2 regions of the Streptomyces phaeolivaceus genome follow, and region 2 is predicted to be linked to the other one. Evidence: riboswitches for the same ligand, from Rfam matches in the RefSeq annotation. Region 2 holds a riboswitch; the other holds the start of a gene.
The links. Region 2 has a riboswitch for cobalamin ahead of metE (5-methyltetrahydropteroyltriglutamate--homocysteine S-methyltransferase). Riboswitches for the same ligand answer to the same signal wherever they lie in the genome.
Positions count from the first base shown of each region.

Region 1: another riboswitch for cobalamin. It lies ahead of F9278_RS02475 (energy-coupling factor ABC transporter permease); the one in region 2 lies ahead of metE (5-methyltetrahydropteroyltriglutamate--homocysteine S-methyltransferase).

Region 1 is NZ_CP045096.1:451,882-459,164, forward strand. Features, by position in the region: gene F9278_RS02450 (substrate-binding domain-containing protein) at 1-770, opposite strand, end outside; gene F9278_RS48615 (antibiotic biosynthesis monooxygenase family protein) at 895-1,320, opposite strand; partial or broken gene F9278_RS48620 (RidA family protein) at 1,303-1,665, opposite strand; gene F9278_RS02460 (LysR family transcriptional regulator) at 1,738-2,703, shown strand; gene F9278_RS02465 (Nickel transporter NicT) at 2,636-3,682, opposite strand; partial or broken gene F9278_RS02470 (ATP-binding cassette domain-containing protein) at 3,891-4,440, opposite strand; cobalamin riboswitch at 4,596-4,778, shown strand; gene F9278_RS02475 (energy-coupling factor ABC transporter permease) at 4,809-5,516, shown strand; gene F9278_RS02480 (energy-coupling factor ABC transporter substrate-binding protein) at 5,528-5,983, shown strand; gene cbiQ (cobalt ECF transporter T component CbiQ) at 5,990-6,745, shown strand; gene F9278_RS02490 (energy-coupling factor ABC transporter ATP-binding protein) at 6,747-7,283, shown strand, end outside.
Region 2 is NZ_CP045096.1:9,729,425-9,736,707, forward strand. Features, by position in the region: partial or broken gene F9278_RS44255 (amidohydrolase) at 1-255, opposite strand, end outside; partial or broken gene F9278_RS44260 (TetR family transcriptional regulator) at 317-496, shown strand; gene metE (5-methyltetrahydropteroyltriglutamate--homocysteine S-methyltransferase) at 699-3,017, opposite strand; cobalamin riboswitch at 3,189-3,412, opposite strand; partial or broken gene F9278_RS44270 (3-hydroxyacyl-CoA dehydrogenase family protein) at 3,446-3,586, opposite strand; partial or broken gene F9278_RS44275 (malate synthase) at 3,592-4,560, opposite strand; partial or broken gene F9278_RS44280 (short-chain fatty acyl-CoA regulator family protein) at 4,587-5,063, shown strand; gene F9278_RS44285 (APC family permease) at 5,103-7,013, opposite strand; gene F9278_RS44290 (MerR family transcriptional regulator) at 7,218-7,283, opposite strand, start outside.

The sequences.
Region 1 (7,283 bases), 9.3 Mb from region 2:
GTGGCCTCGGGGCCGCTGCCCAGCAGCATGTTCTCGTCCATGAGCGTGCTCAGCCTGAGGCACCGCCGGTCGAGGCCGGAGGCGGCGAAGGCCCGGTTGAAGCGGACCGCGTCACTGCCGACCAGCAGCATCAGGACCCCGTCGGCGTCGGCCCGCTCGACGCGTCGCAGGACGTCCGCGAAGTCCTCGGTGCCGAGCGGCAGATACGCCTCGCCGCAGACCCGGCCCCGGCAGGCGCGGGCATAGCCCCGGGCCGCCCGAGCGGTGTGCCGGGGCCATACGTAGTTGTTGCCGACGACGAACCAGCGGCGCACCCCGCGTGACTCGGCGAGCAGCCGCATCGCGGGCAGCAGCTGCCAGGAGGGTGTCTCGCTCGTCATGAAGACGCCCTCGGTGCGCTCGCCGCCCTCGTACAGGGCCGTGTACACATACGGCACCCGGTGGGCGATGCGCGGGGCCACCGCCCGCCGGACCGAGGAGATGTGCCAGCCGGTGACGCCCTGGACCGCGCCGGAGGCGACCAGGGCCTCCACGTCCTCCGCGACCCGCGACGGCTCGGCCCCGCCGTCGACCTCGATCAGCCGCAGCTCCCTGCCCAGCACTCCCCCGGCCTTGTTGACCTCCTCGGCGGCCAGCCGGGCACACGCCCCGCAGGTGGGGCCGAAGATCCCGGCGGGTCCCTGCATCGGGTAGACGAGGGCCACGTTCAGGGTCGAGGAGTCGGCCGTGAACCACTCGGGGGTGTGGAGGCGCGGTGGTGGCCGATTCATGGGCTCATGATGGCGTGATCACCATCGGCGCCCCAGTCGGTGTCACGGATCGAGACCGATTCGTAGGCCGGGGTCGAGACAGGGGTCACGAGCGGGGCGGAGACGGGCCTTGGCGGGGTCGGGCCTACGCTCGCGTGAACCCGTGGCTGCGCTCCACCTTCGCCACGTGCAGCGTGTAGCTCTCGTACCACTCGGCGCGCCCGCGCCGCTGCGCCGCGCGGTGCTCGGCGTCGGTCCGCCAGCGGTCGAGGGCGTCGGCGTCGCGGAAGTAGCCGACGGTGATGCCCAGCCCGCCGGGGGTCTGGGCGTGGTCCATCCCCAGGTACCCGGGGATGTCCTTCACCAGGTCCTCCATGCGGGCGTTGGTCTCGCCGAAGCCGCTCCGGTCCGGGGTCCGCACCGCGGTGAAGACGGCCGCGTAGTACGGGGGTTCATAGGCCTGGACGGGCTGCGCGGTCTGGACGGGCTGCGCGGTCTGGGTGGCCCGGGTGGGCTCCTCGGAGGCACGCGGTGGCCGCGTGCGCGCGTACACCTCGATCTCGATCTTCATCCGGGGGTCGGAGAGGCCGCACACGAGCATCGTGGCGGCGGGCCGGACCTCGCCGAAGGCGTCACGCAGGACGGGCAGGCAGGGCTCGAAGTCGGACCGGTCGGGCAGCAGATAGCGCACCCGCACCACGTCGGCGAAGGAGCATCCCGCCTCGGTCAGCGTGTTCTCGATGTTGCGCAGGCACTGCTTCGCCTGCTCCACCACGTCCTCGGAGATCGTCATGGCGGTGTAGTCGAATCCGGTCGTCCCGGACACATGGACCCGGTCGCCGTCGACCACGGCGCGGGCGTAGCCGATCTCCTCCTCGAACGTCGAGCCGCTGAGGATCGCGCGTCGCTCTGTCATGCGCCGAACGCTAGGTGACCAGCAGGAATACGTCTAATACAGCATCTGGTACGGAGTGATATCTCTAGGCGTATGGAACGTCCCGAACTTCCCGTTCAGCAGGTGCACGCGTTCGTCGTGCTCGCCGAGGAACTGCACTTCGGCCGCGCCGCCGCCCGGCTGGGCATCGCCCAGCCGCCGTTGAGCCAGCAGATCCGGCGGCTGGAGGACAAGGTCGGCTTCGCGCTGTTCAGCCGGGGGCCGGGACGTGTCGCGCTCACCCCGGCGGGCCGGGAGCTTCTGCCGGCGGCCCGGCAGGCCCTCGGCGGCCTCGCGGACGGGCTGGCAGCGGCCCGGGACGCCGGCAGCGGCCGGGCCGGGCGGCTGCGGATCGGCTTCGCCGCCTCCCTCGCCCTGACCCTGCTGCCCGGCCTGCTGCGCACCTTCCGGGAACGGTTCCCCGCCGTGGAGCTGGACATCCAGGAGATGACCACCACCCCGCAACTGGCCGCGCTGCGCGAGGGGACCATCGACATCGGGCTGCTGCGCGAACCGCCCGCCGACGACACGGAACTCGGATTCTCGACCGTGCTGACCGAGCCGTTCGTGGCCGTCCTGCCGTCCGCGCACCCGCTCGCGGCGCGACGCGTCGTCCGTGTCGCGCAGTTGGCGGACCAGCCGTTCGTGCTGCTGCCCCGCGCCGTCGGCCCGTCGCTGTACGACCGGATCACCGGCGTGTGCGTCGCGGCGGGCTTCACACCCCGGGTGGCGCAGCACGCCGTGGAGTGGCAGACGGTCTGTGCCCTGGTGGAGACCGGGCTGGGCGTGTCGCTGGCCCCGGAGAGCATCCGCCGTATCCGTCTCAAGGGCGTCGCCTTCCGCGGGATCGGGCCCGGCACCCCGCGCACCCGGGTCGCCGTCGCCTGGCGGAAGGACGACCCGGATCCGCTGGTCCCCCGTCTGCTGGCCGCGCTCGATGAGGGGGTCGGTCTCAGCCCGTCGTCCACTTCTCCTCGATCCGTCCGAACCGCCACACCAGCAGGGCGACGGCCCAGGTGACGACGAACAGGCCGACGACGACATAGCCGATGACATTGAGGTCGAGGCCGGCGACCCAGTCCCAGAACGTGCCGTGGAGATGGGCCTTCTCGGCGACGAGACCGAGCAGTTCGACCGTGCCGATGAGGAGGGCGACGGCCACCGACAGGCCGGTGATGGTCAGGTTGTAGTAGACCTTGCGGACCGGCTCGGAGAACGCCCAGCCGTAGGCGAAGTTCATGAACGAGCCGTCGATCGTGTCCAGCAGCGACATCCCGGTGGCGAACAGGATCGGCAGGCACAGGATCGCGTACCAGGGCAGCCCGGAGGCGGCGCCCGAACCGGCCAGGACCAGCAGCGCCACCTCGGTCGCCGTGTCGAAGCCGAGGCCGAACAGCAGGCCCAGCGGGAACATCTGCCAGGGCTCGGTGATCGACCTCATCAGCCGTCCCAGGAGCCGGTTCATGAGGCCGCGGCTGTTCAGCCGCTCCTCCAGGGCGGCCTCGTCGAAGGTGCCCGAGCGCATCTCGCGGAACACCTTCCAGATCCCCACCATGACCACCAGGTTGATGATCGCGATCACGTACAGGAAGGTCCCGGAGACGGTGGTGCCGAGCCAGCCGGTGATGTCGTGCAGGGTGGAGTCGTCGTCTCGGACCGGTCCGGCGAGCGCCTTGACGCCGAGGGTGAGGAGGAAGGTGAGGGCGAAGACGATCGACGAGTGGCCGAGGGAGAACCAGAAACCGACCGACAGCGGGCGCTGCCCCTCACCCATCAGTTTGCGGGTGGTGTTGTCGATGGCGGCGATGTGGTCGGCGTCGAAGGCGTGCCGCATGCCCAGGGTGTAGGCGGTGACGCCCATGCCGATGCCGAAGGTCTTGCCGCCGACGCCGTAGTGCTCGGGGGCGACGATCACCACGAGCGTGAACCAGCCGATGACATGCAGCGCCAGGATGAATCCGGCCATCCCGCCGAGGCTCGCCCACTCCTTTCGGGTCAGCGAGGCGCGGATCCGACGCCAGGAGGGACCGCTCCTGGCGGTGGGGGCCGAGGCGGCGGTGTCGGTGACAGGAGCCATGGGGTGGGTGCCTCACTCGTCGTGACTCGTCGTGCGGTGTGCGTCCGGTCCAGCCCCCACAGCCTTGTGCAGTGCATGCGCAGCTGCAAGAAGGTCGCAGTAAAGCTCGTGCCACGTTTCGGTCAGGCGAGGCTCCCCCGGTGGACCGTGCGGTCGCACCAGCGCCCGAGCAGTGCGCGGTCGTGGACGCGTCGAGCATGGCGGTCATCTCGTCGCGGATCAGCCAGCGGGGGCGCGGCACCAGGGCGCGGGCGAGGCAGGCCCGTTGGAGCTGGCCGTCGCTGACCTCGTGGGGGCGGCGGGTCAGCAGGTCGGGGGGGGAGGCCGACCGTGGACGCCAGTTCGGCGACCCGGGCCGGTGCCTCCGCCCGGCGGCCGGTGGCCCTGAGGGGTTCGGCGATCAGGTCGGTGAGCCGCAGCCGGGGGTCCGCCGACAGTCCGGGCTGCCGGAAGACGACGCCGAACGCGGTGCGTTGCCGGCGCGGGGCACGATGCCGCCAGTGCCGTACGGGCTCGCCGTCGAGGGCCAGGGTGCCGGAGTCGGGGCGGTGCCGGGTGACCGCGGCCGGGCCGGCGGTGGCGGTGGCGGTGGCGGTGGCGGTGGCGGTGGCGGTGGCGGTGGCGGTGGCGGTGGCGGTGGCGGTGGCGGCATTGAAGCGCAGGCCGGGCCCCGGGGCCAAGGGCGGCCAGGTGTGCGATCGGTTCCGGCCATCCGCCGTCGGCGTGCCCAGGCTCGCGCAAGGCGTGGGAGGGGTGGGGCGTGCGCCGTGCTGTGAGCTGTTCCACGGCGCCCTCGCGCCCCTCGTCTCCGCTTGTCAGCGCCCTTATGTGGGCACTACTGTCACCACGCCTTGGTGAACGGGAAATCCGGTGTCATGCCGGTGCGGCCCTCGCCACTGTGATCGGGAAGTCCGGCTCCGGCCCTCACGGGCAGCCACTGGGTCTTCGGACCCGGGAAGGCGGAGCATGGGCGGTGGGACCCGTAAGCCAGGAGACCGGCCAAGGCGCGTCAACCATCCACGAGGTGCTGGAGAGGGTCTGCTGAGCCATGCACATAGCCGAGGGTTTCCTTCCTCCGGCGCACGCGATCGCCTGGGGCGTCGCGTCCGCGCCATTCGTCGTCCACGGAGTCAGGGCACTCACCCGTGAGGTCAAGGAGCACCCCGAGAGCACACTGCTGCTCGGTGCCTCGGGTGCCTTCACCTTCGTCCTGTCCGCCCTGAAGCTGCCGTCGGTCACCGGGAGTTGCTCCCACCCCACCGGCACCGGTCTGGGCGCCATCCTTTTCCGGCCACCGATCATGGCGGTCCTGGGCACCATCACCCTGCTCTTCCAGGCGCTGCTGCTCGCGCACGGCGGTCTCACCACGCTCGGCGCCAACGTCTTCTCGATGGCGATCGTCGGGCCCTGGGCGGGCTATGGCATCTACCGGCTGCTGCGGCGGTTCGACGTGCCGCTGATGGTCACGGTGTTCTTCGGCGCGTTCGTCGCCGACCTGGTCACCTACTGCGTCACCAGCGTGCAGCTGGCGCTCGCGTTCCCCGACCCGAGCAGCGGTTTCCTGGGCGCGCTCGGCAAGTTCGGCTCCATCTTCGCCGTCACCCAGATCCCGCTCGCCGTGAGCGAGGGCCTGCTCACGGTGCTGGTCATGCGTCTGCTGGTGCAGTCGAGCAAGGGTGAACTGACCCGGCTCGGCGTGCTCCTGACCGGCAAACGCGACCGCTCCGAGACCGAGATCGAGGCGGTGGCCCGATGAGCAGGAACACGATGACCAAGAACACGAAGATCAACGTCCTGCTGCTGCTCGTCGTGGCCGCGCTCGCCGTGCTGCCGCTGGCCCTCGGCCTCGGCGACCACAAGGAGGAGCCCTTCGCGGGCGCCGACGCCGAGGCGGAGACGGCGATCACGGAGATCCAGCCGGACTACGAGCCCTGGTTCTCCCCGCTGTACGAGCCGCCGTCCGGTGAGATCGAGTCGGCGCTGTTCGCCCTCCAGGCGGCGCTGGGCGCGGGTGTCCTCGCGTACTACTTCGGCATCCACCGGGGCCGCCGCCAGGGCGAGGCGCGGGCACTGGCCCGGCCGGACGGGACCGGGGGCACGGGAGCCGCCGGGGAGGCTGCGGCGGACCCGGTGGGCGCGACGGCCGCGCCTGCCTCGAAGGTCGCCTCCGGTGACGACAGCTCGTCCGGTGGTGCCGGGGAGTCCCCCGCCGGGCGGGTCTGACCCCGCGTGCTGCCGATCGACGCGGCGGCGCACAGCAGTCGCTGGCGCCGCCGCCATCCCGTGGACAAGGCCGTGCTCGGGCTCGGCCTCACCGTGCTGGCGATCTCCCTGCCGCCCTGGCCCGGCGCGGCCCTGGTCCTGCTGACCGCACTCGTGGTGCTGCTCGGCCCGGCCGGTGTGCCCGGCCGTCGGCTGTGGCGGGCCTACCGGGTGCCGCTGGGTTTCTGTGTGACCGGCGCGCTGCCGCTGCTCGTCCAGGTCGGCGGGCCCGACGGGTTCGTGACCCTGGCCGACGGCGGCCCGGTCCGCGCCGGGGAGCTGCTGCTGCGCACCTCGGCCGCCTCCCTCGGCGTCCTGCTGTTCGCGTTCACCACCCCCATGTCGGACCTGCTGCCGCGTCTGGTGAAGGCCGGGGTGCCCGCGCCGGTCGTGGACGTGGCTCTGGTCACGTACCGCATGAGCTTCCTCCTGCTGGACTCCGTGCGCCGGATCCGGGAGGCGCAGGCGGCCCGGCTGGGGCACACCACCCGGGCCGCGACCTGGCGTTCGCTCGCGGGGCTCGGCGCCACCGCGTTCGTCCGGGCCTTCGACCGGGCGGCCCGGCTGCAGACCGGGCTCGCCGGGCGCGGGTACGACGGCACCCTGCGCGTCCTGGTGCCCGAGGCCAGGGTCTCCGCCCGGTTCACCGCGGCCAGCGTCGCCCTGCTCGCGGCCGTCGCCGCCCTCACCCTCGTACTGGACTCGTCATGGAAAGGCCGCTGACATGAGCGAGCCCGTGCTGGTCGCCCTGCGGGGCGCGTCCTTCGCCTACGAGGACGGGCCGCCCGTGCTCGGTGATCTCGACTTCGAGGTGGCCGAGGGGCGCGCGCTCGCCCTGCTGGGCCGCAACGGCAGCGGCAAGACCACGCTGATGCGGCTGCTCAGCGGTGGACTGCGGCCCCGGACCGGCGAGTTGACGGTCGAGGGGCGGGCGGTGACGTACGACCGCAAGGGGCTGACCCGGCTGCGGACGACGGTGCAGCTGGTCGTGCAGGACCCGGACGACCAGCTGTTCGCGGCGTCCGTGGCGCAGGACGTGTCGTTCGGGCCGCTGAACCTCGGGCTGTCCGACACGCAGGTACGGGCCCGGGTGGACGAGGCGCTCGGCGCGCTCGGTATCGCGGCGCTCGCCGACCGGCCCACCCATCTGCTCTCCTACGGCCAGCGCAAGCGCACCGCCATCGCCGGCGCGGTCGCGATGCGGCCCCGGGTGCTGGTCCTCGACGAGCCGACCGCAGGACTCGACCCCGACGGACAGGAA
Region 2 (7,283 bases):
TTCGACGAAGCTGATCCCGCTGCCGCTGCCGCTGCCGCTGCCGCTGCCGCTGCCGCTGCCGCCGCTGTCCGAGGCGCAGCCGCAGCCGGTGAGATACGGGTCGAGCATCGCGGCCGTGTGGTTCTCCGCGATGCCGTCCTGCATGATCTTCACCGAGCCGGCCCGGAACCGGTCCCCGCTCAACTCCTCGCGCCGCGCGACGAGTTCGGGGATCTGCTCGGCGCCGCGCTCACGGTCCCACCACAGGGCGCCGACGGGATGACCTCCGGCCCGGCCGGTTGCCTACTCGTGGTCGGCACAGAGGTGGGCGGTCAGCGCCGCGCTGCTGGAGAGCCTCGGCGAGGTCGCCGGGGACGGTGTCCACCCGGGGTTGTTCACCGAGGTGTTCTGGGCGGCCCTGCACGGACTGGCCACCCTGACCCGGGAGGGACGGCTGCCGCCGGGGGAGGCCGACCGGAGGACGGAACTGCTGGTGGACCGGCTCACCGTGATCTGACGCGCCACCCGGCCGGATCGGGTCTTCCGGCCGGGGTGGGCACAGGGGATCGCGTCCCGGGTATGGCGAAGGGCTTCCGCGAGGCGTCACGCCTCGCGGAAGCCCTTCGGCCGGGAGCGGCCTCACCGGGCTGTGCGTCTCCCCCGGCTACCGGCCTCCCCGGACTCCCAGTTGTCCGCCTTCCCGGGCGGTCGACCCCGCGTCAGGACGCGGGGAGTTCCGCGCGGACCGTACGGGTGGCGGCGACCAGGTTCTCCAGGGCGGCGCGGGTCTCGGGCCAGCCCCGGGTCTTCAGGCCGCAGTCGGGGTTGACCCACAGGCGTTCGGCGGGGACGGCCTTCAGCCCGGTGCGCAGCAGGTCGGCGGCCTCCTCGGCGCTCGGCACCCGGGGCGAGTGGATGTCGTAGACCCCGGGTCCGGCCTCGCGGGGATAGCCGTGGGCGGCGAGTTCGCGGGCGACCTGCATGTGCGAGCGGGCGGCCTCCAGGCTGATGACGTCGGCGTCGAGGTCGTCGATGGCCTGGACGATGTCGCCGAACTCGGCGTAGCACATGTGCGTGTGGATCTGGGTGTCCGGGCGCACGCCGCTGGTGCTGAGCCGGAAGGCCTCCGTGGCCCAGGCGAGATAGGCCGGGCGGTCGGCGGCGCGCAGCGGAAGGGTCTCGCGCAGCGCGGGCTCGTCCACCTGGACCACCGAACTCCCCGCCCGCTCCAGGTCGTCGACCTCGTCGCGCAGGGCGAGGGCGACCTGGCGGGCGGTGTCACCGAGGGGCTGGTCGTCGCGGACGAAGGACCAGGCGAGCATGGTGACGGGCCCGGTGAGCATGCCCTTGACGGGCCGTGCGGTGAGGGACTGGGCGTACGTCGTCCAGCGCACCGTCATCGGCTCGGGGCGGGAGATGTCGCCGGCCAGGATCGGCGGGCGGACATAGCGGGTGCCGTAGGACTGGACCCAGCCGTGCTGGGTGGCGAGATAGCCGGTGAGCTGCTCGGCGAAGTACTGGACCATGTCGTTGCGTTCGGCCTCGCCGTGCACCAGGACGTCCAGGCCGGTCTTCTCCTGGAACGAGATCACCTCCTGGATCTCCGCCTTGACGCGCTCCTCGTACCCGGCCGTGTCGATCCGGCGCGCGCGGAGATCGGCGCGCGCCGTGCGCAGTTCCCCGGTCTGCGGGAAGGAGCCGATCGTGGTGGTCGGCAGCAGCGGCAGCCCGAGGTGGGCGCGCTGGGCCGCCGCGCGCTCGGCGTACGGCTGCGAGCGCCGGGCGTCCGCCTCGGTGACGGCCGCCGCGCGCGCCCGGACGGCCGGGTCGTGGGTGATCGGCGAGCCTGCCCGGGAGGCCAGGTCGGCGCGGTTGGCGGCGAGTTCGCCGGTGATCGCGTCCGTGCCCTGGGCGAGGCCCTTGGCGAGGGCGACGATCTCGCCCGTCTTCTGCCGGGCGAAGGCGAGCCAGCGCAGGATCTGCGGCTCGATGTCCCGCTCCGGCGCCGCGTCCAGCGGCACATGGAGCAGCGAGCAGGAGGCGGCGACATCGATCCGGTCGGCCAGCCCGAGCAGCGTGCCGAGCGTGGCGAGCGAGGCCGACAGGTCGTTCACCCAGATGTTGCGGCCGTTGACGACCCCCGCGACCAGGCGCTTGCCCGGCAGTCCGCCCACGGCGGCCAGGGCGTCCAGGTTGGCGGCGGCGGCCTCCGTGAAGTCCAGGGCCAGGCCCTCGACGGGGGCCTTGGCCAGGACGGGGAGCGCGTCCCCGAGCCGGTCGAAGTAGGAGGCCACCAGCAGCTTCGGCCGGTCGGTGAGGGCGCCCAGGTCACGGTAGGTCCGCGTCGCGGCGTTCAGTTCGGCCGGGGTGCGGTCCTGGACCAGGGCGGGCTCGTCCAACTGCACCCACTGCGCGCCCGCCGCGCGCAGATCGGCGAGGACCTCGGCGTACACCGGCAGCAGCCGGTCGAGAAGGGTGAGCGGGTCGAAGTCGGCGGCCACACCGGGCGCGGGCTTGGCGAGCAGGAGGTAGGTGACCGGGCCGACCAGCACGGGCCGCGCGGCGAGACCCAGGGCGAGCGCCTCCTTCAGCTCCGCGACCTGCTTGGCGGAGTCGGCCGTGAAGACGGTGTCCGGGCCCAACTCGGGCACCAGATAGTGGTAGTTGGTGTCGAACCACTTCGTCATCTCCAGCGGCGCGACGTCCTGCGTGCCGCGCGCCATGGCGAAGTAGCCGTCCAGCGCGTCGGTCTCCACGGCCCCGCGGTGCCGGGCGGGGAGCGCGCCGACCATGACGGTGGTGTCGAGCACATGGTCGTAGTACGAGAAGTCGCCGGTGGGCACCTCGTGGATGCCGGCCCCGGCGAGCTGCCGCCAGTTGGTCCGGCGCAGTTCGGCGGCGGTGGCGCGCAGGGCGTCGGCGGTGACCCGGCCCTTCCAGTAGCCCTCGATCGCCTTCTTCAGTTCCCGGTTCGGGCCCTGGCGGGGGTAGCCGTACACGGTGGCCCGTGCTGCCGCGGCTGCGGACTTCGCTGTCACGGAGATCTCCTTCGCGAGATGAATCCCTGGGATCCCGGCGACGGGACGCGAGCGCGAAGGGGTGACGAACCGGACGGAAATCGGCCTCGCGCGACAAGGCGCGGCCGTGGCTTGTCCGATATGTGCGCCGACCCGCCCACGAGGTCACCGGGATGTCCGCGCACGGAGTGGTCCGCGCACGGGCAGTTGGCAGGTCTTCGGACTCGTGGGCACGCCCTCCCGACCGGAGGACACCTACTGGCCGTCGCTTCCCAGACCCTGTTCGTCGGGCCCAGTGCGTATGACGGCGGTCGTTCCCACTCACCGCTGCGGGGCAGTCCCGGATTCCCACCGGGTTCCCTCTTGCGACGCATCCCGTCTGGCGGACGGGGCGAACCAGCTGCACAGGTCAGCTTAGGCCCTGTCGTCACCTTCCCGCCCTCCCCCCGTCAGCCGTGGTCGTACGTGTGGAACCCCAGGCCGGTCTTCCGGCCGAGCAGTCCCGCCTCCACCATCCGCTGGAGCAGCGGGGGAGGCGCGTACAGCGGTTCACGGAACTCGTCGTACAGGGACTCCGCGATGGAGGCGACGGGTGGTGCGGGCGCCCGCCCAGCACACCGTCGAACACCTCACGGCACACGGGCACCAGCGCCGGATGGGCGACCCAGGAGCCGTCGAAGCCGTCCTCCGCCTCCCGTTCCTTGTCGAGGCGGACCTCGGCGAGCGCCGCCTCGTACGCGGCCGGGTCCTCGCCGGGCACCTGGGCGGCCATTCCGCCGATCGCGTGGGCGCCACGCCTGTGGTAGGTGCGCACCAGCAGTTCGGTGCAGGCGCGCAGAAACGGCGCGGTCGTGGTGACCTCGGCGCGGTCCGGCAGCAGGAAGTCGGTGCGGTGACCGAACGTCTTGATCAGACTGAACAGATAGTCCCAGCGCCCGGCGTTCAGGCCCGCGCCGTGCTCCCGCAGCTCATGGAGGATCTCCTCCCTCTCGAACGCGGCGGTGATCGTCTCGATGAGGACCGTGGCCCGGATCGTGCCCCGGGGGATGCCGAGCAGATCCTGCGCGGCGACGAAGATGTTGTTCCACAGCCGGGCCTCGTAGCGGTTCTCCAGCTTCGGCAGAGAGAAGTACGGCCCATGACCGGCGTCGATCTGCCGCCGCCCGCAGTGGAAGAGATACAGCCCGAAGTCCACGAGCGCGGCGGGCACCGGCCGGCCGTCGTAAGCGAGATGCTCCTCGTCGAGATGCCAGCCGCGCGGCCGTACGACGATCGTGGCGAGCCGCTCGCGGTCCTTGAGGCGGTACTCCTTGCCCTCGGGCGTGGTGAAGTCGATGCGCCGCTCGACGGCGTCCAGCAGACTGAGCTGGCCACCGACGATGTTGTCCCAGGTGGACGCGGTGGCGTCCTCGAAGTCCGCCAGCCACACCTGGGCACCGGAGTTGAGGGCGTTGACGGTTATACGGCGCTCGGGCGGACCGGTGATCTCCACCCGGCGGTCGGTCAGACCGGGGGCGGGCGGGGCGACCCGCCAGGTGGGGTCCGCGCGGACGGCGGAGGTGACCATTCGGTGAGCGTCGGTCGGCGCTGCTTCGCGGGGTCCCCTTCTCCTTCGTCCGGGTCGACCGGGCGGGCAACATGTCCAAACGGCAGTCCGCGACCGGCTTCCACTTCTCCCGGGCCGGCGGCACCTGCCCCCTGTGGAACGTGTACGAGGCGTTCGCGGCGCCCGGCCGTATCCATGTCCAGGTCGCCGAGATGCCCGACGGCGGACGGTATCTGTGGACGGCCCGTGCGCTGACCCGCCACCGGGGCGGCTGGGGCGAGCCGGGCAAGACCTTCGCCATCGGCCTCGGCTGCGAGATCCGCCACGCCCACCGGCTGGTCTACTCCGACGGCCTCGACCTCGCGAACGCCTCCGCCGCCACCCCCATCGGCATGGGCTGCCGCCTCTGCGAGCGCCTCGACTGCCCGCAGCGCGCGGTGCCGCCCCTCGGCCGTCCGCTTCGGATCGACCTCAACAGCAGCGCGTTCGTGCCGTACCCGGTCGCGGACTCCTCCACCTGACCCCGGTCCACCTGACCCCGGTGGGTGCGGCCCGGCCGGTCAGCCCACGTGGACCCGGGGGCGCCGGGCCCGGTTCCGCTCCGCCTCGCGCAGGACCTCCCGGGTGACCGGGGCGACCTCGCCCTGGCCGAAGAGGAAGAAGCGGAGGAAGTTGGCGAACGGGCCGCCCTCGGTCCACTCGAAGTAGATGTGCGGTATCGCCCCGGTGGAGTCCCGGACATGCAGCAGCAGGGCGGCCAGCGCGTTGGGGATCGAGGAGGACTCCAGCGTCAGCACCCGGTAGCGGCCGTGCATCACCTCGCCCCGCACGGTCAGGCCCGCCTCGAACTCCGAGGGGTCCGTCACCGTGACCTCCACGAAGACGAAGTCCTCGGCGCCGGGCACGTCGTTGTCGTGGCGGATCTGTTCGATCTTCTCGCGGTACTCCGCGAGGTCGCGGTTGTCGGGCTCGTTGGCGATGAAGCGGATCTTGCGGTGCGCGATGTCCCGGACGAAGCGCTCCGCCGTCGTGTCCAACCGGACGCTCGTGACGCGCAGTTCGAAGGCGCGGGCCAGACGGGAGAGGAGGGAGACGAGGATGATGCCGGCGATGAAACAGGCACCGATCTTCACACCGTCGGGGCGTTCGATGACGTTCAGGACGGTGGTGTAGAGGAAGACCGCCGAGATGACACCGAAGGCGATGGTCCAGTTGCGCTGGCCGGCCTTGCGGGCGGCGATCGTCACCGCGATCGCCGCCGAACTGATCAGCACCAGGACGCCCGTCGCGTAGGCGCCGCCCTGCGCGTCCACGTCCGCGTCGAAGATCCAGGTGACGAGGAAACCGACCAGGGTGAAGACGATGACCATGGGGCGCACCGCGCGGGCCCAGTGCGGTGCCATGCCGTACCGGGGGAGGTAGCGGGGCATCAGGTTGAGCAGTCCGGCCATGGCGGAGGCGCCCGCGAACCAGAGGATGGCGATCGTGGAGACGTCGTAGACGGTGCCGAAGGCGCTGCCCAGATAGTCGTGGGCGAGATGGGCGAGCGCCCGGCCGTTGGCGTCGCCGCCCGGCTCGAACTCCTTCTCCGGGATCAGCAGGGTGGTGATGAAGCTGGTGCAGATCAGGAAGACGCTCATGATCACGGCGGCTGCCGTCAGCAGCTTCTTCGTGTCCCGGATACGGCCCTTGGGGTCGGCCTCCGTGTCGCCGGGGTCGCCCTTCACATGCGGCATGACGGCCACGCCCGTCTCGAAGCCGGAGAGGCCGAGCGCGAGCTTGGGGAAGACGATCAGGGCCACACCGATCATGACGAAGACATTGCCGTGCTCGGCGGTCAGCGCGGTCGACCAGTCGGTGACGACATGCCCCTCGGTGATCACATGCCACAGGCCGGCCACCACGACCACCACGTTCAGCGCCAGATAGACCGCCACCAGCGCCACGGCCACGCCGATGGCCTCCAGGAAGCCCTTGAGGAACACCGCGCCCAGCAGGGCGATGAGGATGAGCGTGATCAGGAGCTGCTTGTCGTGCAGGGCGTCCGTCAGATGCGGGTTCTCGATCAGATGGGTCGAGGCGTCCGCGGCCGACAGGGTGATCGTGATCAGGAAGTCGGTCGCCGCGAAGCCCAGCAGGGTGAGGACGAACAGCTTGCCCTTCCAGAACGTCAGCAGCCGTTCCAGCATCGCGATCGAGCCCTCGCCCCGGGGGCTCTCCTCGGCCACCCGGCGGTAGACCGGGAGCGCTCCCGCGAGGGTGACGATCACCAGGACGACGGTCGCCACGGGGGAGAGGAGACCGGCCGCGAGCGCGGCGATGCCGGGCTGGTAGCCGAGGGTGGAGAAGTAGTCGACGCCAGTCAGGCACATCACCCGCCACCAGGGCTGACCCTTGTGCGCGGGCTGTGGCTCGGCATGCGGTCCGGTGTGGCCGCCGCCCTTGCCCATGTCGGACAGGCCTTCCAGCATCCACGCCCGCAGACGGCCGCTGCGGATGCCCTCGGTGGTGGCCAATGAACGCTCCAGACGTGCGGTGCTACGAACAGTTCCGGCCATCGAGGGACCGCCGCATCAGCGTAAGCAGGGAGTGAGGCCTGGGCCATGGGAAAGGGGGCCGGGGGGCGTCAAGACCGCGTCAAGGTCTGCGGCGGGACGCGGTGGGGTCCGTCGAGGTCACCCGTCCAGTGCCGCGCGGACCAGCGTGTCGAGCCGCCGCCACGCCGGGGACGAGGCGTTGAC